One region of the Scandinavium tedordense genome, then DNA from elsewhere that is predicted to be linked to it. Evidence: predicted binding sites of a transcription regulator. Region 1 holds the regulator's gene; each other region holds the start of a gene.
The links. Region 1 encodes CRP, which controls carbon source genes, mostly activating them, when cyclic AMP is high. Its sites were predicted from a motif close to ATGTGANNNNNNTCACAT; they were not measured.
Positions count from the first base shown of each region.

Region 2: a site for CRP is predicted at 3,447-3,464, ahead of udp (uridine phosphorylase). Genes of this name have one in related genera too.
Region 3: a site for CRP is predicted at 3,481-3,498, ahead of MUU46_RS02865 (acetyl-CoA C-acetyltransferase). Genes of this name have one in related genera too.

Region 1 covers NZ_JALIGG010000055.1:403,174-413,045, reverse strand. The annotation lists gene slyD (peptidylprolyl isomerase) at 1-166, opposite strand, end outside; gene MUU46_RS12840 (YheV family putative zinc ribbon protein) at 261-461, opposite strand; gene kefB (glutathione-regulated potassium-efflux system protein KefB) at 472-2,277, opposite strand; gene kefG (glutathione-regulated potassium-efflux system ancillary protein KefG) at 2,277-2,828, opposite strand; gene MUU46_RS12825 (ABC transporter ATP-binding protein) at 3,009-4,913, shown strand; gene MUU46_RS12820 (hydrolase) at 5,022-6,044, shown strand; gene MUU46_RS12815 (YheU family protein) at 6,041-6,259, shown strand; gene MUU46_RS12810 (phosphoribulokinase) at 6,299-7,168, shown strand; gene MUU46_RS12805 (OsmC family protein) at 7,236-7,640, opposite strand; gene crp (cAMP-activated global transcriptional regulator CRP) at 7,947-8,579, shown strand; gene MUU46_RS12795 (YccS/YhfK family putative transporter) at 8,633-9,872, shown strand, end outside.
Region 2 covers NZ_JALIGG010000045.1:62,721-72,592, forward strand. The annotation lists gene metE (5-methyltetrahydropteroyltriglutamate--homocysteine S-methyltransferase) at 1-1,686, shown strand, start outside; gene MUU46_RS01620 (hypothetical protein) at 2,023-2,154, shown strand; gene MUU46_RS01625 (hypothetical protein) at 2,151-2,477, shown strand; gene MUU46_RS01630 (dienelactone hydrolase family protein) at 2,524-3,333, opposite strand; gene udp (uridine phosphorylase) at 3,588-4,349, shown strand; partial or broken gene rmuC (DNA recombination protein RmuC) at 4,499-5,950, shown strand; gene ubiE (bifunctional demethylmenaquinone methyltransferase/2-methoxy-6-polyprenyl-1,4-benzoquinol methylase UbiE) at 6,017-6,772, shown strand; gene ubiJ (ubiquinone biosynthesis protein UbiJ) at 6,785-7,390, shown strand; gene ubiB (ubiquinone biosynthesis regulatory protein kinase UbiB) at 7,387-9,027, shown strand; gene tatA (Sec-independent protein translocase subunit TatA) at 9,104-9,367, shown strand; gene tatB (Sec-independent protein translocase protein TatB) at 9,371-9,872, shown strand, end outside.
Region 3 covers NZ_JALIGG010000048.1:22,618-32,489, forward strand. The annotation lists gene MUU46_RS02840 (protein-disulfide reductase DsbD family protein) at 1-213, opposite strand, end outside; gene MUU46_RS02845 (peroxiredoxin) at 249-812, opposite strand; gene MUU46_RS02850 (hypothetical protein) at 970-1,107, shown strand; gene MUU46_RS02855 (aldo/keto reductase family oxidoreductase) at 1,136-2,014, opposite strand; gene MUU46_RS02860 (amino acid permease) at 2,123-3,352, opposite strand; gene MUU46_RS02865 (acetyl-CoA C-acetyltransferase) at 3,571-4,752, shown strand; gene kduI (5-dehydro-4-deoxy-D-glucuronate isomerase) at 5,078-5,914, shown strand; gene kduD (2-dehydro-3-deoxy-D-gluconate 5-dehydrogenase KduD) at 5,976-6,737, shown strand; gene wzz(fepE) (LPS O-antigen length regulator Wzz(fepE)) at 7,048-8,184, shown strand; gene MUU46_RS02885 (cupin domain-containing protein) at 8,410-8,733, opposite strand; gene MUU46_RS02890 (aspartate/glutamate racemase) at 8,868-9,560, shown strand; gene MUU46_RS02895 (LysR family transcriptional regulator) at 9,547-9,872, opposite strand, start outside.

The DNA.
Region 1 (9,872 bases):
CGCCTACTTCGTGATCTTCCAGCGCTTTTTCCAGGCCAGAGATCAGGGAACCGTGACCATGCAGGTAGTCGAGCGGCGCACTTACCGGAGACTCATCAACCAATACACCGTCTTCTGTACGTACCTGATAGGCCAGGCTAACCACCAGGTCTTTTGCTACTTTCATGATATCTCCTGAGCAGGGGAAGAATAGTGGCGCAGATTGTAGCGGAATTCTGCACCCGTGTACCCCTTAGCTTAAAAAAAGACAGCGGAGATCGCTACTCTGGATGAAAAATACCAATCACCTGTTCGTCTTTGCGAACGTGCTCGCGCGCTTGCTTATCCGCCTCTCGCATTTGATGACCACACTTAACACATTCAACAATATCGACATTGTTTTCGCGCCAGATTGCCATTGAATCCTGCGCCTGACATGCCGGACATTTTGCTCCAGCGATAAAACGTTTACGGACTGCCATTTTTCACCTTCTATTCAAATTCGTCCCAGCCATCCAGCTGACGTCGTTCCTGCTGCATTTCACGTTGGAAAATCTCTTCCAGCTCGCGCCGGGCTTCCCGCACGCGGGAAATTTGCTGGATATCGCTATGGACCGGCATCAGTTCGCGCAGCATGCGCATATCCAGACGTCGGAAGTGAAGCTGCGCACGATGCGCCTGATGCGGATGCATCCCGAGTGTAATAAGCGCTTTACGCCCCAGTTCCAGCGCACTGGAAAACGTCTCACGGGAGAACTGTTTCACGCCCGCCTGTAAAAGTTCATGCGCTTCCACACGACCACGAGCACGAGCCAAAATATGCAGATGAGGGAAGTACTGCTGGCAAATTTCCACCAACTTCATCGTGTCTTCAGGTCCGTTACAGGTGATAACGATAGACTCTGCCTCTTCCGCGCCTGCCGAACGCAGAAGCTCAATCTGAGTGGCATCGCCGTAATACACTTTATACCCGTATTTGCGCATCAGATTAACCGCGCTGATGTCGCGCTCCAGCACGGTGATTCGCATCTTATTAGCCATCAACAAACGGCCAATAACCTGACCAAAACGGCCAAAGCCAACCACAATTACCTGCGGTTTATCATCTTCCACCCACGGCGTTTCGTCTTCTTCTTCCGGGCTATTGATGCGGCGAAAAAGCAACTTATCGACGATTTTCATCAGCAGCGGCGTGGTCATCATCGACATCGTTACCGTCACCAATAGCAGTGCCATCTGGTCATGCTGAAATAGCCGCTGCGACGATGCGGCAGAGAACAGCACAAAGGCAAACTCCCCGCCCTGACTCAGCACCACAGCAAACTGCATGCGCTCGGAACTGCGCAGGCCGTAAATCCGAGCCAGCGCGTAAAGCACCAGTGACTTTACCGCCACCAGCACAATCACACCTACCAGCACCAACAAGATATGGGTATATAAAATCCCAATATTCAACGCCATGCCGACGGAGATAAAGAACAGTCCCAGCAGTAAACCCTTGAACGGCTCAATGGCGATTTCCAGCTCGTGACGGTATTCACTTTCCGCCAGCAGAACACCCGCGAGAAACGTGCCAAGTGCCATCGACAGACCCAGGGCATCCATAAACAAGGCCGAGCCGAGCACCAGCAGTAGCGTAGCCGCGGTAAACACTTCACGCACGCCGGAGCCTGCGATATAGCGGAACACCGGCCGCAGCAAATACCGCCCGCCAATTAACACGCCGACAAACGCCAGCACCTTCATGCCGATTTTGATCCAGTCCGGATGTTCATCCCCGGCACCCGCCAACAGCGGCACCAGCGCCAACGCGGGGATCACCGCTAAGTCCTGGAAAAGCAGCACCGAAAAGCCCAGTTGGCCAGCCTCGTTGCGGTTCATACCTTTTTCGCGCATTAGCTGCAACGCCATCGCCGTCGAAGACATCGCCAGCCCGATCCCACCGATCACCGCCGCCTGCCAGGAGAAGTTGGTCAGCATCAGCAAGCCGGTGAGGATCGCCGCACTCAAAAGAACCTGCGCCGCGCCCACGCCAAAAATGGATTGTCGCAGCTGCCAGAGCTTAGACGGATTCAGCTCCAGCCCAATGATGAACATCAGGAACACCACGCCGAGTTCGGAGAAGTGCAGTATTTCATCCACATCGCTGATGAAACCCAGACCCCACGGCCCGATAGCAATCCCCGCTAACAGATAGCCCAGGACCGGACCAATACCTAAACGCGAGGCCAGGGGCACCGCGGCAACTGCGGCGAACAGGAACAGCACGCCCGCCAGCAGTAAATCCGTTCCTTCCATTAGCGGCCTCCCGGAGTGACAGGATTCGCCAGCCAGTCACCGTAAGCTCTGGCATGGCTCGCCAATGCTTCCGGTGGCTGCCGACGCGCCCAGTAAACAATAATCGGATTCATCCAGTGCATACGACACATCGCGGCCGTCAGCTCAAAAGGGCGCAAAACGTCGCTCATCGAATAGCGATTGAGGGAGTCGTGGCGATACGCACTTTCCGGTTCGCCGGTGGTTATCACGCTACGCCAGTACTTTCCCGCCAGTTGATTCCCCCCAGGGCCGCTGGCGAAACCGCGGCTAAGAACGCGATCAAGCCACTCTTTCAACAGAGCCGGACAGCTATAGGTATAAAGCGGATGCTGGAACACGATAACGTCATGCTCCTGGAGCAGCTTTTGCTCGCGCGGTATGTCGATAAAAAAATCAGGATAGTGCGAGTACAAATCATGTACGGTCACGTTTTCAAGCTGTTGAGCCGGCTTAAGCAAAACCCGGTTGGCCACCGAGTCCTGAGATTCCGGATGGGCATACAGCAGCAAAACTTTTGCTGTCTCTGACATCATTCCCCTCCCGGTCAATGAGCAGACAGGCCATTTCGCATCCCTTGTTCATAGATGCGCCTGAATGCTTTTGTCTATCGTTGTTGTTTTGGGCTACCATTGCCGCCCGGTGTAGCGTTGGGTTCACCACACTACATTATCATAATGACAATTTAACATAGTCTGAACATACGGCGCCTTATGATTGTTTTCTCCTCGTTACAAATTCGTCGCGGCGTGCGTGTCCTGCTGGATAACGCCACAGCCATTATTAACCCTGGGCAAAAAGTGGGTCTGGTGGGTAAAAACGGCTGCGGCAAATCCACGCTGCTGTCGCTGCTAAAAAACGAGATCAGCGCCGATGGCGGCAGTTTCACCTATCCGGGAAACTGGCAGCTAGCGTGGGTGAATCAGGAAACCCCTGCCCTCCCTCAGCCTGCTCTCGACTATGTGATTGATGGCGACCGCGAATATCGTCAACTTGAAGCCGAACTGAATGCAGCCAACGAGCGCAACGACGGTCACGCCATCGCCACCGTACACGGCAAACTGGACGCCATTGATGCGTGGACTATTCGCTCCCGCGCCTCCAGCCTGCTACACGGTCTGGGCTTCAGCAATGAACAGCTTGAGCGTCCAACCAGCTCCTTCTCCGGCGGCTGGCGTATGCGCCTCAACCTGGCGCAGGCGCTGATATGTCGTTCTGACCTGCTGCTGCTCGATGAACCAACTAACCACCTTGATCTCGACGCTGTAATCTGGCTGGAAAAATGGCTGAAAAGCTATCAGGGCACGCTAATCCTGATTTCCCATGACCGCGATTTCCTCGACCCGGTGGTCAGCAAAATTATTCACATCGAACAACAGGCGATGTTTGAGTACACCGGCAACTACTCCTCGTTTGAGATCCAGCGTGCAACCCGCCTGTCTCAGCAGCAGTCTATGTACGAAAGCCAACAGCAAAAAGTAGCGCACCTGCAGAGCTTTATTGATCGCTTTAAGGCGAAAGCATCTAAAGCTAAACAGGCGCAAAGCCGCGTGAAGATGCTGGAACGCATGGAGCTGATTGCTCCGGCGCACGTAGATAACCCATTCCAGTTCAGCTTCCGCGAACCGGAAAGCCTGCCAAATCCATTACTGAAGATGGAAAAAGTCAGCGCGGGCTACGGCGATCGCACCATTCTGGATTCGATTAAACTCAATCTCGTACCCGGCTCGCGCATTGGCCTGTTGGGTCGCAACGGCGCGGGTAAATCAACGCTGATTAAACTTCTGGCCGGTGAGCTGGAAGCCCAGAGCGGTGAGATGGGTCTGGCGAAGGGTATTAAACTCGGCTACTTTGCCCAGCATCAGCTGGAGTTTTTACGCGCCGACGAATCGCCGCTGCAGCATCTGGTGCGTCTGGCGCCGCACGTGCTGGAACAACAGCTGCGCGATTATCTCGGCGGTTTTGGTTTCCAGGGAGATAAAGTCAGCGAAGAAACGCGTCGCTTCTCCGGCGGTGAAAAAGCACGTCTGGTGCTGGCACTGGTCGTCTGGCAGCGCCCGAACCTGCTGCTGCTCGATGAACCGACTAACCACCTGGATCTCGACATGCGTCAGGCGCTGACCGAAGCGCTGATTGAATTCGAAGGCGCGCTGGTTGTGGTCTCGCACGACCGTCACCTGCTGCGCTCCACCACTGACGATCTGTATCTGGTTCACGATGCGAAAGTGGAACCTTTCGATGGCGACCTGGAAGATTATCAGCAATGGCTGAGCGATGTTCAGAAGCAGGAAAGTCAGAATGACGACGCGCCAAAAGACAACACCAATAGCGCTCAGGCACGTAAAGATCAGAAACGTCGTGATGCAGAGCTGCGCACCCTGACGCAGCCGCTGCGTAAAGAGATTACCCGTCTGGAAAAAGAGATGGAAAAGCTCAATACCCGGCTTGCGGCCGCAGAAGAAAAACTCAGCGACAGCGGGCTGTACGACCAAACACGAAAAGCGGAACTCACCGAATGTCTGCAACAGCAGGCCACGGCGAAATCAGGGCTGGAAGAGTGTGAAATGGCGTGGCTGGATGCGCACGAACAGCTGGAACAGATGCTTCAGGAAGAGTGATTTAACTCATCGAAAGCGCACAGCGGCTCATTTTCATAAACACATATCCGTCATAACGGTGTTATGACGGTATAGTAGAGCGTTTTTTCACGATAGCAGCGTAAAGGTATGGCTCAGGTAACCCCAGTAGACTTTGAAGTACCTCCAGAAGAGAACGACACCTTTGTACCAATGACAGGCGTGCGCAACTGCCATCTGCAGACCATGTTACCGCGTCTCATCCGTCGTAAAGTGTTGTTCACCCCGCACTGGCAGCGTCTTGATCTTCCGGACGGGGATTTTATCGATCTGGCATGGAGTGAAGATCCGAATCAGGCACGGCATAAGCCTCGCCTGGTGGTTTTTCACGGCCTGGAAGGCAGCCTGTACAGCCCTTACGCTCACGGTCTGATTCACGCGGCGCAGCAGCGCGGCTGGCTCGGGGTGGTGATGCATTTCCGCGGCTGCAGCGGTGAACCGAACCGCGCTCAGCGCATCTACCATTCAGGCGAAACTGAAGACGGCACCTGGTTCCTCTCCTGGCTGCGCCGTGAATTTGGCGACGTCCCAACGGCCGCAGTGGGCTATTCGCTGGGTGGCAACATGCTGGGCTGTCTGCTGGCCAAAGAGGGTGACAATACGCCACTCGATGCCGCAGTTATCGTCTCCGCGCCATTCATGCTGGAAGCCTGTAGCTATCATATGGATAAAGGCTTCTCCCGCGTGTATCAGCGCTATCTGCTGAACCTGCTGAAAGCCAATGCATCTCGCAAACTGAAGGCTTATCCAGGAACGTTGCCGGTGGATTTGAAGCGTCTGAAAAGCGTGCGTCGTATTCGTGAGTTTGACGATCTGATTACCTCAAAAATCCACGGTTATGCTGACGCGATTGATTACTACCGCCAATGCAGTGCGATGCCGGTACTGAGCCAGATAACCAAACCAACACTCATCATTCATGCAAAAGATGACCCGTTTATGGATCATCACTCGATTCCGTCTCAGGAAGAGCTTCCGGCCAATATTCAATACCAGCTGACGGAGTATGGCGGTCATGTCGGATTTGTCGGCGGTACGCTGCGCCATCCTGAAATGTGGCTGGAGAAACGCATTCCCGCCTGGCTCACTCGCTGGTTAGGAACCCCGTTATGATTATTCCCTGGCAAGATCTGGCTCCCGAAACGCTCGATAGCCTGATTGAAAGCTTTGTGTTGCGCGAAGGCACCGATTATGGTGAACATGAACGTTCGCTTGAAGACAAGGTCGCCGACGTAAAACAACAATTGAAAAGCGGGGATGTCGTTCTGGTGTGGTCCGAACTGCACGAGACGGTCAATATCATGCCCCGTACCCAATTCCACGGCTGACTATAATAAAACCATTGCTTATGCAGGGAGTCGTTAGCTATGTCTGCCAAACATCCGGTGATCGCCGTAACCGGTTCCAGCGGGGCGGGAACCACCACCACCAGCCTCGCCTTCCGTAAAATCTTTGCTCAACTCAATCTTACTGCCGCCGAAGTAGAAGGCGACAGCTTCCACCGTTACACGCGTCCTGAAATGGACATGGCTATCCGCAAAGCGCGCGATATGGGCCGTCACATCAGCTATTTTGGGCCAGATGCCAACGACTTTGGCCTGCTGGAAAATACGTTTATGACCTACGGTCAGAACGGAACCGGACAGTCGCGCAAGTATTTGCACACCTACGACGAAGCCGTTCCGTGGAATCAGGTGCCGGGTACCTTTACGCCGTGGCAGCCGTTGCCGGAACCGACCGACGTGCTGTTTTATGAAGGTCTGCACGGCGGCGTGGTAACCCCACAAAATGATGTCGCGAAATACGTCGATTTACTGGTGGGCGTGGTGCCGATTGTTAACCTTGAGTGGATCCAGAAGCTGACCCGCGATACCAGCGAGCGCGGTCACTCACGTGAAGCGGTGATGGATTCAGTGGTGCGATCGATGGAAGATTACATCAACTACATTACGCCGCAATTCTCCCGGACGCATATCAACTTCCAGCGCGTGCCGACCGTCGACACCTCCAACCCCTTTGCGGCAAAGGGCATTCCGTCACTGGATGAGAGCTTTGTCGTTATCCATTTCCAGAATCTGGGCGATATTGATTTCCCTTGGCTGCTGGCGATGCTGCAAGGTTCGTTTATTTCTCACATGAACACCTTGGTGGTGCCGGGTGGGAAAATGGGGCTGGCAATGGAATTGATTATGTCACCGCTGGTCGAGCGGTTGATGGAAGGAAAAAAGATAGGGTAATCGCATGCACGCCAACGGGCGTGCATCATTTTTTAGGGCGGGTCAGCGTAACGCCCCCGCCACTCAATCAGGCTTCGACCACTTCAAACGAGTGTGTAATCTTCGCCGCTTTTTCCAGCATCAACGCTACAGAGCAGTATTTCTCCGCAGACAAATCCACCGCACGCGACACTGCCGCTTCTTTCAGGTCATTACCGGTCACAATGAAGTGCAGATTGATGTGGGTGAACAAACGCGGTGCTTCTTCACGACGCTCGGAAGTCAGTTTCACTTCACAGTCGGTCACGTCATGACGGCCTTTCTGCAAAATGGACACCACGTCAATCGCGCTGCAACCGCCCGCGGCCATCAGCACCATTTCCATCGGGCTTGGGGCTTTATCGCCAGAGTTACCATCCATCATAATCTGGTGGCCAGAAGCTGACTCGCCCAGGAAGGTTAATTCCTCAACCCATTTCACACGCGCTTGCATATTTGTTAACTCCCGAGTAGCAATTTTCCTGACAGATTACGCGCACATAACAATTCTCGCAACGGAAGGCGACGCGCGTCATGCTGAAGCGAGACACCAGGAGACAGGCGACAAAAGCTATGCTAAAACAGTCGTGCTGCAACAGTAATACATTGAAGTAATGCGTGTATGCAGAGAACATCACATTACAGGCTGCAGTAAAATCCGACAGCCGACTTCCCAGGCACAGGGAAGGATACGATTGCAAAGCCAGTGGCAGTGTCGTGTCTGCCATTGGAGACAGCTTATAACAGAGGATAACCGCGCATGGTGCTTGGCAAACCGCAAACAGACCCTACCCTTGAATGGTTCTTGTCTCATTGCCACATTCATAAGTACCCATCGAAGAGCACGCTGATTCACCAGGGTGAAAAAGCAGAAACGCTGTACTACATCGTGAAAGGCTCTGTTGCAGTACTCATCAAGGATGAAGAAGGTAAAGAGATGATCCTCTCTTACCTCAACCAGGGCGATTTTATCGGTGAGCTTGGCCTGTTCGAAGAAGGTCAGGAGCGTAGTGCCTGGGTTCGGGCGAAAACCGCTTGTGAAGTGGCAGAAATTTCTTATAAAAAATTCCGTCAGCTTATCCAGGTAAACCCGGATATCCTGATGCGTCTCTCTTCTCAGATGGCTCGTCGTCTGCAGGTCACCTCTGAAAAAGTAGGTAACCTGGCATTCCTCGACGTAACCGGTCGTATCGCACAGACTCTGCTGAATCTGGCGAAACAACCTGATGCAATGACCCACCCGGACGGTATGCAAATTAAAATTACTCGTCAGGAAATCGGTCAGATCGTCGGCTGCTCCCGCGAAACCGTTGGCCGTATTCTAAAAATGCTCGAAGATCAGAGTCTGATCTCCGCCCACGGTAAAACTATCGTGGTTTACGGTACCCGCTAAGCTAGCTGAACGGCGTATTGCCCCTGCAGTACGCCGTTTTTGTCTTTTCCCTGATGTGGCGCAGGCTGATTTATCACCCGGAAATTAACTATGCACTGCGGCAAACGCTGGTGTTATGTACCCCCGTGGCTATCGGTTTGGTGCTCGGTTACCTCAAGTACGGTCTGCTGTTCTCGTTAGTCCCCGCCTGCTGCAACATCGCCGGGCTGGACACACCGCATAAACGTTTCTTCAAACGCCTGATAATTGGCGGATCGCTGTTTGCGGGCTGTAGCCTCGCGGTTCAGCTGCTGCTGGCGCATACCGTGCCTTTACCGCTGATCCTGACTGGGCTGGCGCTGATCCTCGGCGTCACTGCAGAAATCAGTTCGCTTCACGCCCGTTTACTGCCCGCATCGCTCATTGCGGCCATCTTTACGCTCAGCCTTGCGGGGAATATGCCGGTCTGGGAGCCGCTGCTCATCTACGCTCTCGGCACACTATGGTATGGCTTGTTCAACTGGTTCTGGTTCTGGATGTGGCGTGAACAGCCGCTACGTGAATCACTAAGCCTGCTGTATCGACAGCTGGCCGATTACTGTGAAGCCAAATACAGCCTGTTGACTCAGCATACCGATCCGGAAAAAGCGCTGCCGCCATTACTCAGCCGCCAGCAGAAGGCCGTCGATCTGATTACCCTGTGCTATCAGCAAATGCACATGCTGGCCGCCAATCAGAACCATGAATATAAGCGCCTGCTGCGCGCCTTCCAGATTGGCCTCGATTTGCAGGAGCACATTTCCGTCAGCCTGCATCAGCCCGCCGAAGTGCAGAAACTGGTTGAACGCAGCCACGCTGAAGCGGTGATCCGCTGGAATGCACAGACCATTGCGGCGCGCCTGCGTGTGATGGCGGATGACATCCTCTACCACCGATTTCCGCAACGTTTCAACATGGACAAGCAGATTGGCGCGCTGGAAAAAATCGCACATCAGCATCCGGATAACCCGGTCGGGCAGTTCTGCGCCTGGCACTTCAGTCGAATCGCCCGAGTGCTGCGCCTTCAGCGCCCGCTCTATCCACGCAATCTGATGGCTGATAACGAACGTCGCCTGCCGCTGTTTGCCGCACTAAAAAGCTATCTGTCGCTAAAATCCCCGGCGTTGCGCAGTGCGGCGCGAATCAGCGTCATGCTCAGCATTGCCAGCCTGATGGGCGCGGCGCTGCATCTGCCGAAACCGTACTGGATCCTGATGACCGTCCTGCTAGTGACGCAAAATGGCTACGGCGCAACGCGGGTCAGGATTTTCCACC
Region 2 (9,872 bases), on a different contig from region 1:
CAGGTACTGGCGGAACTGGCAAAGCGCGGCGTCGAATGGGTACAAATCGACGAACCGATTCTGGTGCTGGAGCTGCCGCGTCCATGGCTGGATGCGTTCCAGCCCGCTTACGATGCGCTGCAGGGCAAAACGAAGCTGCTGCTGACCACCTATTTCGAAGGCGTGACGCCAAACCTGAACACCATCACCGCGCTGCCGGTGCAGGGTCTGCATGTCGATTTGGTGCACGGTAAAGATGACGTCGCTGAACTGCACAACCGCCTGCCAGCCGAGTGGCTGCTGTCTGCGGGCCTGGTGAATGGCCGTAACGTCTGGCGGGCCGATCTGACAGAGAAATATACACACGTTAAAGACATCGTCGGCAAACGTGCGCTGTGGGTGGCCTCTTCTTGCTCACTGTTGCACAGCCCCATTGACCTGAGCGTGGAAACACGTCTCGATGCGGAAGTAAAAAGCTGGTTCGCCTTCGCGCTGCAAAAATGTCAGGAACTGGCCCTGCTGCGTGATGCGCTCAACAGCGGCGACACCGCAGTCATTGCTGAATGGAGCGCGCCAATTCAGGCTCGTCGCAACTCAAGTCGCGTACACAATGCTGCGGTAGAAAAACGTCTGGCATCGATCACCGCTCAGGACAGCCAGCGTAGCCGGCCTTATGCTGAGCGTGCTGAAGCCCAGCGGGCGCGTTTCAATCTACCAGCATGGCCGACCACCACCATCGGTTCTTTCCCGCAGACCACTGAAATTCGCGGCCTGCGCCTCGACTTCAAAAAAGGCAATCTCGATGCGGGTCACTATCGCACCGGCATCGCCGAACATATCAAACAGGCCATCGTTGAGCAGGAACGTCTGGGACTGGACGTGTTGGTGCACGGCGAAGCCGAACGTAACGACATGGTCGAATACTTCGGCGAGCATCTGGATGGTTTCGTTTTCACCCAAAATGGCTGGGTGCAGAGCTACGGTTCCCGCTGCGTGAAGCCACCGGTGGTGATTGGCGACATCAGCCGTCCGGAAGCGATCACCGTTGAGTGGGCGAAATATGCGCAGTCTCTGACCGACAAACCGGTGAAAGGCATGCTGACCGGTCCGGTGACCATTCTGTGCTGGTCATTCCCGCGTGAAGACGTGAGCCGCGAAACCATCGCCAAACAGATTGCCTTGGCGCTGCGTGATGAAGTGGCGGATCTGGAAGCTGCGGGTATCGGCATTATCCAGATTGACGAACCGGCATTGCGTGAAGGGCTGCCGCTGCGTCAAAGTGACTGGGAAGCCTACCTGGCGTGGGGCGTGGAAGCATTCCGTATTAACGCCGCGGTGGCGAAAGATGAAACGCAGATCCATACCCACATGTGTTACTGCGAGTTTAACGACATCATGGATTCCATCGCCGCGCTGGATGCTGACGTTATCACCATTGAGACCTCGCGTTCAGACATGGAGCTGCTCGAGTCGTTCGAAGAGTTCGAATATCCGAACGAAATTGGCCCGGGTGTGTATGACATTCACTCCCCGAACGTACCAAGCGTTGAGTGGATTGAAGCGCTGCTGAAGAAAGCCGCTCAGCGCATTCCGGCAGAGCGCCTGTGGGTCAATCCGGACTGTGGCCTGAAAACCCGTGGCTGGCCAGAAACCCGCGCCGCACTGGCGAACATGGTGAAGGCCGCGCAGAACCTGCGTCAGGCGTAAGTGCCGGGTTGCTTTTCTGAAACGTGCTCGCAAAACGGAAAGCAACTCGGATGCAACGCGTAAAACTGCTTTCTTTATAACCATGGTATTCGTAAGGTGATGGCGTTGCGGTCAATCCCGCAACCGGGCGTAGGAACCCGTGTATCTGCATGGTGATGCATATTTTATGTGTCAGGCCAACGCACATCACAGTAAACTCTCTGGTGACGCTGGCGGGGCAACCGAAAGGTTGGCCGGGTCCATGTATGCCGGTATTCCTACCCCCGTCAGCGTCACCACCTGTGAGCGTAGGAACTCCAGTGGTGGCTTCTCCGATACATACATGGAAGCTACCTTATGACTACTTTTTCAAGCCCAACTCTCTCTGAGGACGATCTGCAAGAAATCCAGGACGTCCTCGATATTCCGCTATCCGGCTCAGCCGATCTTTCACTACCGCCGATCTCTGCGCCACGTTCGTTAGCGTGATGGTGGAATGTGAAGATGAATATTACCGGCAGGCACTGTGTGGGCGGTTAGCGCACGCACTCACGGTACTGCGCCAACGTTGCGTAGAAGATTTACCCGAGTGGATTGTCCGTCAACTGACGACGCAAACGGTGCCCCTCTCCAGCGTACCGGAGTGCTGGCAGGATTCAGAATTTATGCTGGACTATGCGCAGGCGTTAACCCTGGCGTTGAGCGGAAACACGCTCCTGGCACGAAATGCGCAGGATCTGGCGGGGTTACTGCACGATCTGGTGTATTTGCTGGTGGATCAGTTGAAAACGCCGTTGATCGTCAAACAATAATACTTTGGCATTTGCCCGGCAGCGTTGCCGGGCAGTCTGAAAATCGTTATCCCTTCTTCCCGCTGTACTGCGCAAACCACGCCAGCATACGCTGCCAGCCGTCTTTGGCGGACTCTTCGTGATAGCTCGGGCGATAGTCAGCGTTAAATGCGTGTCCGGCTTCCGGGTAAACAATAATATCGGCTTTGGCGTTTGCCGCCCGTAACGCCTGACGCATGGTATCTACGCTCTCGAGCGAAATGCCCGTATCCTGCCCGCCGTACAAACCCAGCACCGGCGCGGTTAAATCGATGGCGATATCGACCGGATGCTTCGGCGAATTTATCGATTTTTCACCCACCAGTTTTCCGTACCACGCCACCGCGGCTTTCAACTGCGGATTATGCGCAGCGTACAACCACGCGATACGTCCTCCCCAGCAGAAACCGGTGACCAGCAGACGACTGGCGTCGCCGCCGTTACGTGAAGCCCAGCTGGCAACGTGATCGAGATCGGCCAGCACCTGGGCATCCGGCACTTTCGAGACCAGGCCGCTGAACAGCGTTGGGATATCGGCATAATCATTCGGATCGCCCTGACGGAAATAGAGTTCCGGCGCGATCGCCAGGTAGCCTTCCACAGCCAGACGTCGGCAAATATCGCGAATATGCTCGTGCACGCCGAAAATTTCTTGCACCACAATCACGACCGGCAGCAGGCCATCGGCATTTTTCGGGCGAGCGTGAAACGCAGGCATATTTTCACCCTGCGACGGAATAGAGGTTTCACCCGCGATGATGACGTCTTCAGGTGTCAGAATTGAGGTTGATGCGTGCGGTTCTGCAGCCGGTGCAAAGCCGGGTTGTTTGTTGGTCATGGCATTCTCCGTCCCATCCATTAGCGCAAAGGTAAATATAGCCCGCAGGTTAACAATTCACAGTGCCAGAAAACGGCTATCTTATGTGCAGTGGTTATCGTTATCACTTGTTAATGTGATGTAAATCACTGTTTATAAGAAATTCAATGCAAACTTTTTCATTCATAGTGACAGGTGTCACGAAAATGTGTCCAAAGCTTCGGTAAAGTGCGTTTTTGCTTCTGCTGACAACTCGACCCAGAGAGGAGTTTTTTATGTCTACGTCTGATGTTTTTCATCTCGGCCTCACCAAGAACGATTTACAAGGGGCAACGCTCGCTATCGTCCCGGGCGATCCGGAGCGTGTGGAAAAGATCGCCGCGCTGATGGATAAGCCGGTCAAGCTGGCATCACATCGTGAATTCACCTCCTGGCGTGCAGAGCTTGATGGCAAAGCGGTCATCGTGTGTTCCACCGGTATCGGCGGTCCATCCACCTCTATCGCGGTTGAAGAACTGGCCCAGTTGGGCATTCGTACTTTCCTGCGCGTGGGCACCACCGGCGCAATTCAGCCAAACATCAGCGTCGGTGATGTGCTCGTGACCACCGCATCCGTTCGCCTTGACGGTGCAAGCCTGCACTTCGCGCCGATGGAATACCCGGCTGTCGCTGATTTCGCCTGTACCACCGCGCTGGTGGAAGCCGCCAAATCTGTGGGCGCCACGACCCATATCGGTGTGACCGCATCTTCCGACACCTTCTACCCAGGCCAGGAACGTTACGACACCTTCTCCGGCCGCGTCGTTAACCGTTATAAAGGTTCGATGGAAGAGTGGCAGTCGATGGGCGTGATGAACTATGAAATGGAATCCGCCACCCTGCTGACCATGTGTTCCAGCCAGGGCTTGCGCGCGGGCATGGTTGCAGGCGTCATCGTCAACCGTACCCAGCAAGAAATCCCGAACGCGGAAACCATGAAGAAAACCGAAAGCCACGCGGTGAAAATCGTGGTCGAAGCGGCACGCCGCCTGCTGTAATTCCCTTCTCGATGAAAAAGGCCGACGCGTTCGGCCTTTTTTATTTTGCGCATATCCTCGCAGGAAAACCCTTTTCAGCTGGACATTTATACAGCACACTTAACAATTAGATTCTGTTGTGCCGATACGTTGTTGAAGCAGGGGGAAGGGTGGACATCTCAATCATTTTAAGCGCAGTAGCAGCGCTGATTGTCGGGGCGGCGTTTAGCTGGTTAGCCAGTAAATCCCATGCCGACAGGCTGCGCGCCGATTTCATTGAAGAGCGGCATGAACTCGACATTGAACTCAACGCGGCGAAGCAGCAGCTGGCGCAAAATGCCCACTGGCGTGACGAGTGTGAACTGCTGAACAACGAGCTGCGCAGCCTGCGGGAAATTAACACCTCGCTGGAAGCCGATTTGCGCGAAGTGAGCACCCGCCTGGAATCCACGCAGCTGCACGCGGAAGACAAAATTCGCCAGATGGTGAACAGCGAGCAGCGTCTGAGCGAGCAGTTTGAAAACCTCGCCAATCGCATTTTTGAGCACAGCAATCGCCGGGTGGATGAACAGAACCGCCAGAGCCTGCACGGTCTGTTGACGCCGCTGCGCGAGCAGCTCGACGGCTTTCGTCGTCAAGTGCAGGACAGCTTCGGTAAAGAGGCGCAGGAGCGCCACACCCTGGCCCATGAAATTCGTAATCTCCAGCAGCTGAATGCGCAGATGACCCAGGAAGCGGTCAATCTGACTAAAGCGCTAAAAGGCGATAACAAAACTCAGGGCAACTGGGGGGAAGTGGTGCTCACCCGCGTGCTGGAAGCCTCTGGCCTGCGCGAAGGCCATGAATACCAGACGCAGGTCAGTATCGAAACCGATACCCGCGCCCGTATGCAGCCCGATGTGATTGTCCGTCTGCCGCAGGACAAAGACGTAGTGATCGACGCCAAAATGACCCTTGTGGCCTACGAGCGCTACTTCAACGCCGAAGATGATTACATCCGCGAAGCCGCGCTGCAGGAGCATATTGCCTCGGTACGTAACCATATTCGCCTGTTGGGCCGCAAAGATTATCAACAACTACCGGGCCTGCGTTCTCTGGACTATGTGCTGATGTTCATTCCTGTAGAGCCCGCATTTTTGTTGGCCCTCGACCGACAGCCAGAACTCATCACCGAAGCGCTAAAAAACAACATCATGCTGGTCAGCCCGACTACCCTGCTGGTGGCCCTGCGCACCATTGCCAACCTCTGGCGCTATGAGCACCAGAGCCGCAATGCCCAGCAGATAGCCGATCGTGCCAGTCGTCTGTACGACAAAATGCGCCTGTTTGTTGATGATATGTCTGCTATCGGGCAGGGGCTGGATAAAGCGCAGGACAACTATCGCCAGGCAATGAAAAAACTCGCATCCGGTCGCGGAAATCTTCTGGCGCAGGCTGAATCATTCCGTGGCTTAGGGGTTGAGGTGAAACGAGAAATTAACCCCGATTTGGTGTAGCAAGCCACCGAGAAGGAAGAGAATTTTGCGCTCGACGACAGCCCATTTGATGAAAGCGAAGCGCGTACCTCGACCTCTGACGAACCTTCTGAAACTGAGCTTTCTCGCGTTTCTCAGCGCGGTTGAGGCATAGGGGAAATGCGCCCAATCTGTTACACTCGCCGAACATTTTCTTGATAGGCAGACATTGAGATGGTTGAGGATTCACAAGAAACGACGCACTTTGGCTTCCAGACTGTAGCCAAATCGCAGAAAGAAGACATGGTGGCACATGTATTCCATTCTGTTGCCGCTAAGTATGATGTCATGAACGACCTGATGTCGTTTGGTATCCATCGCTTGTGGAAGCGCTTTACCATTGACTGCAGCGGCGTTCGTCGCGGGCAAAAAGTGCTGGATTTAGCCGGAGGCACCGGTGACCTGACGGCGAAATTCTCCCGTCTTGTTGGCGAAACAGGCAGCGTCGTACTGGCTGATATCAACGAATCAATGCTCAAAATGGGCCGCGAAAAGCTGCGTAATATCGGCGTGGTCGGGAACGTGGAATACGTTCAGGCAAACGCAGAAGCGCTGCCCTTCCCGGACAACACCTTTGACTGCATCACCATCTCCTTTGGCCTGCGTAACGTCACCGATAAAGAAAAAGCGCTGCGCTCGATGTACCGTGTGCTGAAGCCGGGCGGACGTCTGCTGGTTCTGGAATTCTCCAAACCCATTCTCGATCCGCTGAGCAAAGCCTACGACGCCTACTCATTCCACGTGCTGCCGCGTGTGGGAGAGATGGTCGCAAAAGACGGTGAGAGCTACCGCTATCTGGCAGAATCCATCCGTATGCACCCCAATCAGGACACCCTGAAAGCGATGATGCAGGATGCCGGTTTTGACAGCGTGGATTACTACAATCTGACGGCGGGTATCGTCGCGCTGCATCGCGGTTATAAGTTCTGACAGGAGTTCTCCATGCCTTTTCAACCTTTAGTTACCGCGGGTATTGAAGGTGCGCTTAATACCTTTTTATGGCGCGAGCGCGCGTTAAAATCTGCCCGTCAGCGTCTGCTGGGCAAGGTGCTGCTCGTTGAGCTGAAAGAGTTCACATCGCCGCTGGTGCTGGCCTTTAGCGAGCAGCAGATTGACGTCCTGGGTGCGTGGGAAGGCGAGGCGGACTGCACGGTAAGTACTCGCCTTGGCGTGTTGCCGCAGTTACGCAACCGTCAGCAGTTAACCACTCTGATTCGTTCGGGCGACCTCGAAGTGCAGGGCGACCTGCAGGTGGTGCAAAATTTTGTCGCGCTGGCGGATTTGGCGGAATTCGATCCTGCTGAACTATTGGCGCCGTATACCGGCGATATCGCGGCGGAAGGCGTCAGTAAAATACTGCGCGGCGGGGCGAAATTCCTGCAACGCGGGCTGCAACGTCATCAGCGCTATGTGTCTGAAGTCATTACCGAAGAGTGGCGCATGGCGCCCGGCTCGCTGGAAGTGGCCTGGTTTGCCGAAGAGAGCGACGCCGTTGCGCGTGGCGTTGAGGCATTAACCAAACGGCTGGATAAACTGGAGGGGAAATGACGCCAGGGGAAATTCGGCGCCTGTATTTTATCATCCACACCTTTTTGAGTTACGGGCTTGATGAGCTCATTCCCAAAATGCGTATCACCCTGCCGCTTCGTATCTGGCGGCGGATGTTGTTTTGGATGCCAAATCGCCACAAAGACCTGCCGCTAGGCGAGCGTTTACGCCTTGCCTTACAGGAGCTCGGCCCAGTCTGGATTAAATTCGGCCAGATGCTTTCTACCCGTCGCGATCTCTTTCCGCTTCAAATCGCCGATCAGCTGGCAATGTTGCAGGACCGCGTTGCGCCGTTTGACGGCAAACTCGCGCAGCAGCAAATCGAAAAATCGATGGGTGATATTCCCGTTGATAGTTGGTTCGACGATTTCAGCGTTGAGCCGCTGGCGTCCGCTTCTATCGCCCAGGTGCACACGGCGCGTCTGAAAGAAAACGGCAAAGAGGTGGTCATCAAGGTTATCCGCCCGGATATTCTGCCGACTATCAAAGCGGACATGAAACTGATTTATCGTCTCGCACGTTGGGTGCCGCGTCTGCTGCCCGATGGCCGCCGTCTGCGTCCGCAGGAAGTGGTGCGTGAGTATGAAAAAACGCTGCTTGATGAGCTGAATTTACTGCGCGAAGCCGCCAATGCCATCCAGCTGCGCCGCAATTTCGAAGACAGCCCGATGCTCTACGTCCCGGAAGTCTATTCCGACTATTGTCGTGAAGATATGCTGGTGATGGAGCGCATTTATGGCATTCCGGTGTCAGATATTGAGACCCTGGAAAAGCAGAATACCAACATGAAACTGCTTGCCGAACGCGGCGTACAGGTATTCTTCACTCAGGTTTTCCGCGACAGCTTCTTCCATGCCGATATGCACCCCGGCAATATTTTTGTCAGCTACGAACACCCGGAAGATCCGAAGTATATCGGCATTGACTGCGGGATTGTTGGCTCGCTGAACAAGGAAGATAAGCGCTATCTGGCTGAAAACTTTATTGCTTTCTTTAATCGCGATTACCGCAAAGTGGCGGAGCTGCACGTGGATTCTGGCTGGGTACCGCCGGACACCAACGTTGAAGAGTTTGAATTTGCGATTCGCACGGTGTGTGAACCTATCTTCGAGAAACCGCTGGCGGAAATCTCTTTCGGCCATGTTCTGCTGAATCTGTTTAACACCGCGCGCCGCTTTAATATGGAAGTTCAGCCGCAGCTTGTTTTACTTCAGAAAACACTACTTTACGTTGAGGGGGTAGGCCGCCAGCTCTATCCTCAGTTAGACTTATGGAAGACAGCGAAACCTTTCCTTGAGGCATGGATTAAAGATCAGGTCGGCCTGCCGGCGCTGGTGCGTGCGTTTAAAGAAAAAGCGCCGTTCTGGATCGAAAAAATGCCGGAAATGCCGGAACTGATTTACGACAGTTTGCGCCAGGGCAAAAGTCTCCAGCGAAGCATTGATAAAATTGCCCACGACATGGAGTCCGGTCATACCCGACGTGGGCAATCCCGTTATCTGTTCGGCGTGGGTGCTGTATTTATGCTTAGCGGAACACTGTTGTTGATTACCCGTCCGGATCTCGGATTACAGCCTGCCTGGCTTATGGGCGCTGGCGTCCTGTCCTGGGTGGTTGGCTGGTTTAAAGGTCGCTGATTTTTGCATCATTCAGACGAAGGCGTGTAAGCTACACGTCAGTGAATTCACTATCATCTGACACAGAGGAACATGTATGGGTGGTATCAGTATTTGGCAGTTGTTGATTGTCGTCGTTATCGTGGTTCTGCTTTTCGGGACGAAAAAGCTGAGCTCACTGGGTTCTGACCTGGGAGCGTCTATCAAGGGCTTTAAAAAAGCCATGGGTGATGAAGACGACAAACAGGAAAAGAAAGAGACATCCGCTGAAGACGCCGATTTCCCTGCGAAATCACTGTCTGAAAAGCAGGATGACGCCAGCAAAGACGACGCAAAACGCCACGATAAAGAGCAGGTGTAATTCGTGTTCGACATTGGTTTCAGTGAACTGATTCTGGTATTCGTGATTGGCCTGATTGTTCTCGGGCCAAAACGTTTGCCGGTGGCAGTAAAAACGGTGGCTGGCTGGATCCGGGCGATTCGCTCGCTGGCTACCACCGTGCAAAACGAACTGGCCCAGGAGCTTAAACTCCAGGAGTTTCAGGACAGCCTGAAGAAAGTTGAGAAAGCGAGTTTGGGCAATCTCTCACCGGAGCTGAAGGAGTCCATGGACGAGCTGCGTGATGCGGCAGAATCCATGAAGCGTTCCTACACGCAACACGATCCTGAGCGCAGCAGCGACGAAGCCAATACCATTCATAATCCGGTGGTGAAAGGTAGCGAAGCACAGCGCGAAGGCGTCACGCCGGTTACACCTGAACATCAGGCCAGTGCTGAAGCGCAAGCGCCTGCCGTTTCTGCTGAAACCATCGATAAAGCCCCGGAAACTGTTGTTTCTGAGGAGAAGATGAAAGCGCCGGTGGCTG
Region 3 (9,872 bases), on a different contig from region 1:
GCCACCGGCCCGCGCCGCCAGTAATATTCCGGCCAGCGCCATCATGGTGACAATGACCCCGAGCAGGAAACCGAGGCCCTCGCGGCGGGCGCTGGAAAGATCGCCGTCATGGCGGATCAGGCCAAACGCCTTTAGCGAAATCACCGGAAATACGCACGGCATAAAGTTGAGAATAATGCCGCCTAAAAAGGCGGCGAACAGGGCGGTTAGCATAGCGCGTCTCTATTCGTTTTCAGGAGAGCCAGCGCTCAGGAGTGCGACTGGGCGTACTGTTTTACCGCATCCATGGTTTTCTGGATGTGGGCATCCGGGTTGCGGTCGGTGTAGCTCATTAGGATTTTTCCGTCCGGTGCAATGACAAACGAGGTGCGGTCAGACAGCGTTTTACCACCCATCTGCATTTGCGTCTGGTACTCAGCGGCGACTTTCGCGCCCGGATCGGCGGCGACCGCAAATTTGTTACGGCATTCCAGCTGGGAGAATTTGCCCACCTGATCGACGTTCCCGGCGGTAACGCCAATTACCGTCGCGCCCAGCTTTTTAAAATCATCGGTAGCTTCAGCGAAATCATGGGCTTCCAGCGTACAGCCTTTGGTGAATGCCGCCGGGAAGAAGTAGAGCACCACCGGGCCTTTTTGCAGCGCCTGCTGCAGTGAGAAGGTCAGCGGTTTACCCGCCAGCGCACCTTGCAGCTGGAAAGTGGGCGCCTGGGCACCTGCCGGTAGAGCGGCGTCAGCGTTGAACGCCATCAGCGAAAGGCCAAAGGCCGCGGCGGCGGTCAGCAGAGATAAGCGATGTTTCACAGCAATCATGGTCAGCTCCAGTCACGTAGGGAAAAGGTCTTCTCCTACAGTTCGCCGGAGGTGATGAAAAAGTTACGCTGGCGTAAAAAAATTATTTCAGTTCGGCTTTAACGCACTCGTTTCCCCGGCGGCAAGATGTTGCCAGAGCGGCAACCAGCTTTTGGCGGTGTTGACGTCGACCCGTGTGATTGGGCTGCGCAAAGGGGATGAAAAGACGCGGCAGATAATTGACAGTGCCGTCAGCCAGTTAAAGCAGGACGGCACTATCAGCACGCTGGAAAAACAGTTTCTCAGCGCGTTATAACGGCAGAGATTGCACGGGCGCTTAAGTCTTAGTGCTGCGCCGCCTGTGGCAGGTTATTCAGCACGTCCAGCGCCTCTGGCGGCAGCGTGAGCGCGGCGGCGGCAAGGTTCTCATTCAGGTGACCGAGTGAGGACGTGCCTGGGATCAACAGGATATTCGGCGAACGTTGTAGCAGCCAGGCCAGCGCGACCTGCATTGGCGTGGCATCAAGGCTGGCCGCAATGTCGTTGATTTCCTGAGATTGCAGTGGCGAGAAACCACCGAGCGGGAAGAACGGTACGTAGGCAATGTTCTTCGCCGCAAGGGTGTCGATCAGCGCGTCATCGTGACGATTTGCCACGTTATAGAAGTTCTGCACGCAGGCAATGTCGGTCATTTTCATGCCGTCTTCGACCTGTTTTGCGGTGACGTTGCTCAGACCGATGTGACGAATCAGACCACGGTCTTTCAGTTTGATCAGCGTTTCCAGCGGTTCTGCCAGCGAACCTTCTGCCGGGCCATGCACGCTAATCATGCTGCGAAGATTGACCACGTCCAGCACATCCAGACCGAGATTTCGCAAGTTGTCTTCGACGGCCTGAGTCAGCTCCGGCGCAGACAGCGCAGGCAGCCAGTTCCCTTGTTCATCACGACGGGCGCTGACTTTGGTCACGATGGTCAATTCTTGCGGATACGGATGCAGCGCTTTTTTGATCAGCTGATTGGTAACGTGCGGGCCGTAGAAATCGGAGGTATCAATATGGTTCACGCCTGCGTCGAGCGCGGCCTGTAGGACTTTTACCGCCATCTCAGGATCTTTCGGCGGGCCAAACACGCCCGGACCGGCGAGCTGCATCGCACCGTAACCCAAACGCCAAATTTCGCGATTGCCAAGAGTAAAGCTGCCGGACTGTTTAACGCTGGACATAATGGTTTCCTCATGATGGCTTTAGCGGGTAAGTGTAAACCGATTGCCTGAGGAATGCGGGTAAGAAAGTTTAACGGAATGTGCGGCAGTCGCCTGCCGCATCAGAGATTAGCTGAAGAACATCACCGAGACGCAGAGTAAACCGACAACCAGGGTGATAAAGCTGCCGACCGAGCGATACGGCTTGAGGGCCGGGATACGATAGGTGGAGAGCGTTGGCATGATGAATAGGATCATCGCAATCAGTGGGCCGCTGATGGCATAAATCATCGAAATGGCGTTCGGGTTGATGCAGCACACCACGAAGGTCAGAGTAGATACCAGCAGAATCGACGTTGCGCGGTTGAAGGCGCGGCTTTTACGAATGCCCGCCTGATTCAGCGTCGCCTGCACGATTTCACTCGCCCCTTCAATGACGCCAAAATAGGTGCCGAGGAACGATTTCGACATCGCAACGATAGCCACAATAATGCCGGATACCGCCAGCCAATGCGGTGCCGCAGGCATCATCGCCAGCGCGGAAAGGATTGTCACACCTTCGTTTTTGGCGTTGGTGATGTAACCTTCCGGAATCGCCAGCAGGCAGCTGATAACGAAAAACAGCACGCTCAGGCAGATGATGAGATAGGCAACCCGCATAATTTTTTTGCATTTATCCATAGCCTCATCGCCGAACTTTTCGCGTCTGTCGATGGCGAAAGTCGAGATAATTGGCGTATGGCTAAAAGCGAAAACCATCACGGGGATTGAGATCCACACCTGGTGAAGCGTGTGCGGGGTGAACGTTAGCTGGCCGCTGAACATCGCCGGTTGCCAGGATCCGGTCAGATACAGCGACAGGAACAGGAAGTAGCCAATCAGCGGGAACACCAGGAAGCCCATCACTTTTAGCGTCGCGTGGCGGCCCATCAGAAAAATCAGGTTCAGCACCAGCACCACCGCAAGACTCACCAGCATCCGCACCCCAAGCGTCACCGTTATATGCTGAGCCAGCTGTTCGGTGAGGGAGTTGGTAATGGCGACTGCGTAAATCAGCACCACCACGAAGAAGGCGATGAAATACAGAGCGGTGATCAGATTGCCGATTTTCTTGCCGTAATAGTGGTTCACCGCACCGGTGATCCCGACGTTGGCAGGCAAGTTAGCGGAGAGAATAAAGCGACACAGCGCGCGGTGCGGCCAGTAGGTTAATGGCCAGGCGACCAAGGCCGTAATCATGAGCACCATCGCCCCAGCGGAGCCTAACTGAATCGGTAGAAACAAGGTGCCCGCACCCACAGCAGTACCATATAACGCGAAACTCCACAGCGTTTCGTCTTTTGACCATAGTTTTGACATTTTTTGAATATTTAAACCGGATAACTAAAAAACAGCGGCGAGTTTACCTTATTTCAACCAGGGCGGGGGAGGGAGAATGAGGGGTAGTCATTCGAGGTAAAATGAATGTTATATGACGGTCATTTTCTTTGTGATAAAACTCACTTTTTTTAAACAATTACGATAATTGTTGATAACAACGCTCTACTATAGCGCTGATTATTTGCGCTGAGGTCGGGATGAAAGACGTCGTTATCGTAGGTGCAGTTCGAACGCCGATTGGTTGTTTCCAGGGCGCATTGTCGTGCTTTACGGCAGTAGAGCTGGGAAGTGTGGTGGTGAAAGCGCTGGTGGAACGTACCGGACTGGATCCCATGGAAGTGGATGAGGTCATCCTCGGACAGGTGCTGACGGCAGGCGCTGGGCAAAACCCTGCGCGCCAGTCCGCGATTAAAGGCGGCCTGCCTAATACCGTTTCTGCGATAACCATCAACGACGTTTGCGGCTCGGGTCTGAAGGCGCTGCATCTTGCAACCCAGGCCATTCAGTGCGGCGAAGCCGATGTGGTCATTGCGGGTGGTCAGGAGAACATGAGCCGTGCGCCGCATGTGTTAACCGACAGCCGCACCGGTGCGCGTCTGGGCAACAGCCAGCTTATCGACAGCCTGGTGCATGATGGGTTGTGGGATGCATTCAACGACTATCACATGGGCGTGACGGCGGAAAACCTGGCGCGTGAATACGGCATTTCGCGCGAGTTGCAGGACGCCTGGGCGCTCAGCTCACAACAGAAGGCACGCCGGGCGATTGATTCTGGCCGCTTCCGCGATGAAATCGTGCCAGTGGTGAATCTGCAGAAAAACGGTCTGGCTCAGGTGGTGGATACCGATGAACAGCCGCGCACCGACGCCAGCGCCGAAGGGCTGGCGCGCTTGATGCCGGCGTTCGACACGCTCGGCTCGGTCACTGCGGGTAACGCATCGTCCATTAACGACGGCGCAGCGGCGGTGATGATGATGAGTGAATCCAAAGCGATGGCGCTTAATCTGCCGATTCTGGCACGGATCCGCGCGTTCGCTAGCGTCGGCGTCGATCCTGCGTTAATGGGTATTGCCCCGGTGTATGCCACCCGGCGTTGTCTCGAGCGTGTGGGCTGGCAGCTGAACGACGTTGATCTGATCGAAGCCAATGAAGCATTTGCCGCGCAGGCGATTTCCGTCGGAAAAGTGCTGGAGTGGGATGAAAAACGCGTCAACGTCAACGGTGGGGCGATCGCGTTGGGCCATCCGATTGGCGCATCTGGCTGCCGTATTCTGGTATCGCTGGTGCATGAGATGATCAAGCGCGATGCCCGTAAAGGGCTGGCCACACTGTGCATTGGTGGTGGGCAAGGCGTGGCGCTGGCCGTCGAGCGCGAATAAACTTACTTTTCCCGGTGGCGCTCTGCTCACCGGGCCAACGACCTTCCGCTCCTGCGATACATCTTTATTTTTACACTCCCTTTCTTTATACATTCGGCCTTTTTTAAAGGTTTTGTAATCTATTGTTTTTAAAATAATTTAATTAAAGTGTGTTATGGGCGATTGGTCAGTAACGTGATCGCATTTGCATTTCTGGTATTTTAATGCAGAAAAAATGAAACGCTGTTTTATTTGTAATTGAAAAGACTCTGGCAGAGGATTAAGATGGCCTCAACGGAAAAGCAAAACCGCTTTTCAAAATGAATCACTCTTGCTGGAGGTTACCGTGGACATCAGACAAAGCATCCACAGCGCGCACGCCAAAACCCTCGATACTCAGGGCCTGCGCAACGAATTTTTAGTTGAACAGGTATTTGTCGCGGATGAATACACCATGGTTTACAGCCACATCGATCGCATCATCGTGGGAGGGATTATGCCGGTCGCGAAGACCGTCTCCGTTGGCGGTGAAGTGGGCAAGCAGCTGGGTGTTAGCTATTTCCTCGAACGCCGTGAACTGGGTGTGATTAACATTGGCGGGCCAGGCACCATTACGGTCGATGGCAAGTGCTACGAAATAGGCCATCGCGATGCGCTGTACGTCGGCAAGGGCGCGAAAGAAGTCGTGTTCGCCAGTGTCGATTTGGCAAAACCGGCGAAGTTTTATTACAACTGCGCGCCAGCACACAGCACCTTCCCGACCAAAAAAGTGACCCCTGCCTATGTGGCACCGGTGACGCTCGGCGATAACCTCACCAGCAACCGTCGCACGATCAATAAATACTTTGTTCCGGACGTGCTGGAAACCTGTCAGCTCAGCATGGGCCTGACCGAACTGGATCAGGGCAATCTGTGGAATACCATGCCGTGCCACACCCATGAACGTCGGATGGAAGTCTATTTCTATTTCAACATGGCCGATGACGCCTGCGTGTTCCACATGATGGGACAGCCGCAGGAGACGCGGCATATCGTGATGCACAACGAGCAGGCGGTGATCTCACCGAGCTGGTCTATTCACTCTGGCGTGGGTACTCAGGCTTATACATTCATCTGGGGTATGGTCGGCGAAAACCAGGTCTTCGATGATATGGACCACGTTGCGGTGAAGGATCTGCGCTAGGTCGCGGACAGCCAATAATCTTGCCTGTCTGAAACAGGCGCGAAATGAATAAGGACTTACTATGATTCTCGACACATTCTCACTGGCAGGTAAAGTCGCGGTAGTCACCGGCTGTGATACCGGTTTAGGGCAGGGCATGGCGATTGGTCTGGCGGAAGCGGGCTGCGATATCGTCGGCATTAACATCGTTGAGCCGACTGAAACGATGGAGCAAGTCACCGCCCGCGGTCGTCGCTTCCTGAGCCTGACCGCCGATCTGCGTAATATCGACGGCATTCCTCAGTTGCTGGAGCGCGCGGTGACCGAGTTCGGTCATATCGATATTCTGGTCAATAATGCCGGTTTGATTCGTCGTCAGGACGCGATTGAGTTCAGCGAGAAAGACTGGGATGACGTCATGAACCTGAACATCAAAGCCGTGTTCTTCATGGCGCAGGCGGCGGCGAAGCACTTCATTAGCCAGGGTAACGGCGGAAAAATCATTAACATCGCCTCCATGCTCTCTTTCCAGGGCGGGATCCGTGTGCCGTCTTACACCGCATCGAAAAGCGGCGTGATGGGTGTCACCCGTCTGCTGGCTAACGAATGGGCAAAACACGGTATCAACGTGAATGCGATTGCGCCGGGTTATATGGCGACCAACAACACTCAAATGCTGCGTGCCGATGAACAGCGCAGTGCCGAAATCCTCGACCGTATCCCTGCGGGCCGCTGGGGTTTGCCATCTGACCTGATGGGCCCGGTCGTCTTCCTGGCCTCCAGCGCCTCAGATTACATTAACGGGTATACCGTTGCGGTAGATGGCGGCTGGCTGGCACGGTAATACCTCTGATTTTGAATGATAGCCCCGCTGAATAGCGGGGCTTTTTATATTCACTCGCTAAATATAATTGGCGTTGATCGACGGCGTGAATTTCTACGCATAATGCTATGTTTCAATAAAACAATTAACGGAATTAATCAACTACGAGTTTGAGTAGGTATCGTCCGAGGCGCGGAAAACAAAGCGCCGGTGCGTAGTTCGTCCTTGAATAGCGTGCAATAGCGTATTTTCCGAAATTAAATGTTTTCAGAGAATTCTTGAGGGGATATATTGGATTGAAATTACCTCTATGCGCAGCGACTCACACACTATGTCAACTATGGATATTAAACCGCAATCGGACGCTATTATTCCTTTTCCCCGTCCTGACAATGTTCCTGCCCATGGGCAAGAAATCGATCTTTTGGCGCTAGTAGACATCCTATGGAGTGCGAAAAAACGGATTCTGGGAACCGTCTTCTGTTTTGCACTGATGGCGCTGGCGATTAGCTTCTTTCTACCTCAAAAATGGACCAGCAGCTCGGTGATCACCCCGGCCGAGCGTACCCAATTGGTGCCGCTCAACACGTTGCTCGCCACGGTGAAGGTTCTCGACGTGGATATCAACGTCGATAGCGCCAGCATTTTTGATCTCTTCATCAAGAAATTTAACTCCTCCGTAATGCTGGAAGAATTCGTGAAATCATCGCCACAGCTGATGAGCCAATTCGACGGTGTCGACGTTGAACCTGCGGAGCTGTATCGCGCCGTGGTGGCAGTCTCTGAGAAAATGAAAGCCGTGGATGATGCGAGTAATAAAAAAGAACCCACGACGCCGTATCACTCCTGGACGCTTTCTTTTACCGGTCCACAGCCTGAAGAAACACAAAGTATTCTGGCCGGCTACATGAAGTTCGTCGCGCATAAAGTGGTCAAACAGATCATGTCAAATATCAACGAAACCGTGGCGATGAAAATTCAGGTCGAAAAACAGCGTCTGGAGTTGGATCGCGCGAAGCTGGAATATGAAAAAGAGACCAAAATAAAACGGCTGAATTATTCTTTGCAGGTGGCAAAAGCTGCAGGAATTAATAAACCCGTGTACAGCAATGGTCAGACGATAAAAGATGACCCGGATTTCTCAGTGACTCTCGGTACAGACGGGATCAATAAGAAGCTGGAAATCGAAAAAGGCATGAACGATGTCTCGGAGCTGAATGCCGAAATTCTTAACCGTGAATATCGCTTAAAAAAAATTGAGCAGCTGAATATTCAGAACGTTCAGTTCCCTGTCGTCAATTATCAGCTGTCACCGTCTTTGCCAGTGAAAAAAGATGGCCCGGGAAAATCGCTGATCGTACTGCTGGCGGCGCTGCTGGGCGGGATGATTGGCTGTGGCGTGGTATTGTTCCAGCACGCTCGTGAATCTCGTGTAGCGCCACTGCTACTTGAGGAGAAAACGGCATAAGCGCACGTTTCTCCCGGGTGAAAAAATCAACAAAAAGAGAAGGGTAACCTTCTCTTTTTTATTTTCCCCCTTTCTCATCCAGAGATAGGACCCTGACTGTGATACCGCCTGCGAGCCCGTCATAATGTGTGACCCGAACAGATGCAAATCGCGACGCTTCGGGAAACGCTGGCCCACCATGAATAACGCAGGGGGTAAAAAAACTCGTCGCCGCGCAAAGCTGTTTTATGACAGAAAATCTTCACGTATTGGCGTGAAGGTATCGAGCAGGACACCGGCTTTCAGGCACACGCAGCCGTGCATTATGTGGGGCTGTTTGTAGAGTGTATCCCCGGTGCGGACAATCTGCGTTTCATCGCCAATAGTAAATTCAAATTCGCCTGACAACACGGTGGTCAGTTGCTCATGAGGATGATTGTGCATCGGGCCTACGGCTCCGGTCTCAAAATGCACTTCTACCGCCATCATTTTTCCGCCATGGGCCAGGATCCGACGGCTCACGCCGTTGCCCAAATCTTCCAGGGTGGTGTCTTTATGCTGCACAAACATAGTGGGAACCTCAGAGTGAAACATTGTTTCATTCAACTTATCGCAGCCTGCCCGAAATGAAAACTTATGCGTGGAGAAGTGGAAAGTTGATCACATCTCTGTTTCACTGTCGGAAACACAGAAAAGGATACTCCATGAAAACGATTGGCCTGATTGGCGGCATGAGTTGGGAATCGACGATCCCTTACTATCGTCTGATTAATGAAGGGATCAAGCAGCGCCTGGGCGGCCTGCATTCGGCGAAGATCCTCATGCACAGCGTTGATTTTCAGGAAATAGAAACCTGTCAGTCATCGGGTCAATGGGATAAAGCGGGCGAGATCCTCGCTGAAGCGGCGGCAAATCTGGAAAGCATTGGCGCCGAAGGCATCGTGCTTTGTACCAATACCATGCACAAAGTGGCCTCACATATTGAGCTGCGCTGCGGGGTACCGTTTTTGCACATCGCTGATGCCACCGGGCGCGCGATTGAAAAGCAGGGTGTTAAAAACGTGGCGCTGTTAGGTACGCGCTACACCATGGAACAGGATTTCTATCGGGGACGCCTCGAACAGGCATTTTCGCTGAACACAATTATTCCCGAAGCCGACGAGCGCGCGCGTATTAACCAGATAATCTTTGAAGAGCTGTGCCTGGGTAACTTCACCGAGGCGTCACGCGCATACTATTTACAGGTGATTGAACGTTTGGTCGGTGAGGGCGCTGAAGGCGTCATCTTTGGTTGTACCGAAATTGGCCTGCTGGTGCCGACAGAACGCAGCCCCATTCCCGTGTTTGATACTGCGGCGTTGCACGCCTCCGGCGCCGTCGACTTTATCCTTTCCTGACGCGGTTGAGCATCTCCTCCAGCGGTGTGACCAGCGACGGCACGCCGTTTAGCAGGTGCGTGATAAATGCATCGACAAGCGCTGAGCCAGGTCGGTGCAGTGGACGAATCAGGCTGACGGTGAAAGGCACATCCACGCTGAATCGGCGAATCGCGATCCCACTGTTATCCCCGCCGTAGGCATAGTCCAACGCGGTAAACGGGTTGACGACGGAAATCCCTACACCCGCCCGCACCATCGCGCAAATGGATGCCGCGCTGTGGGTTTCGACTACCATCCGCCGATGCACGCTGTGTTCGGCAAACAGGTTGT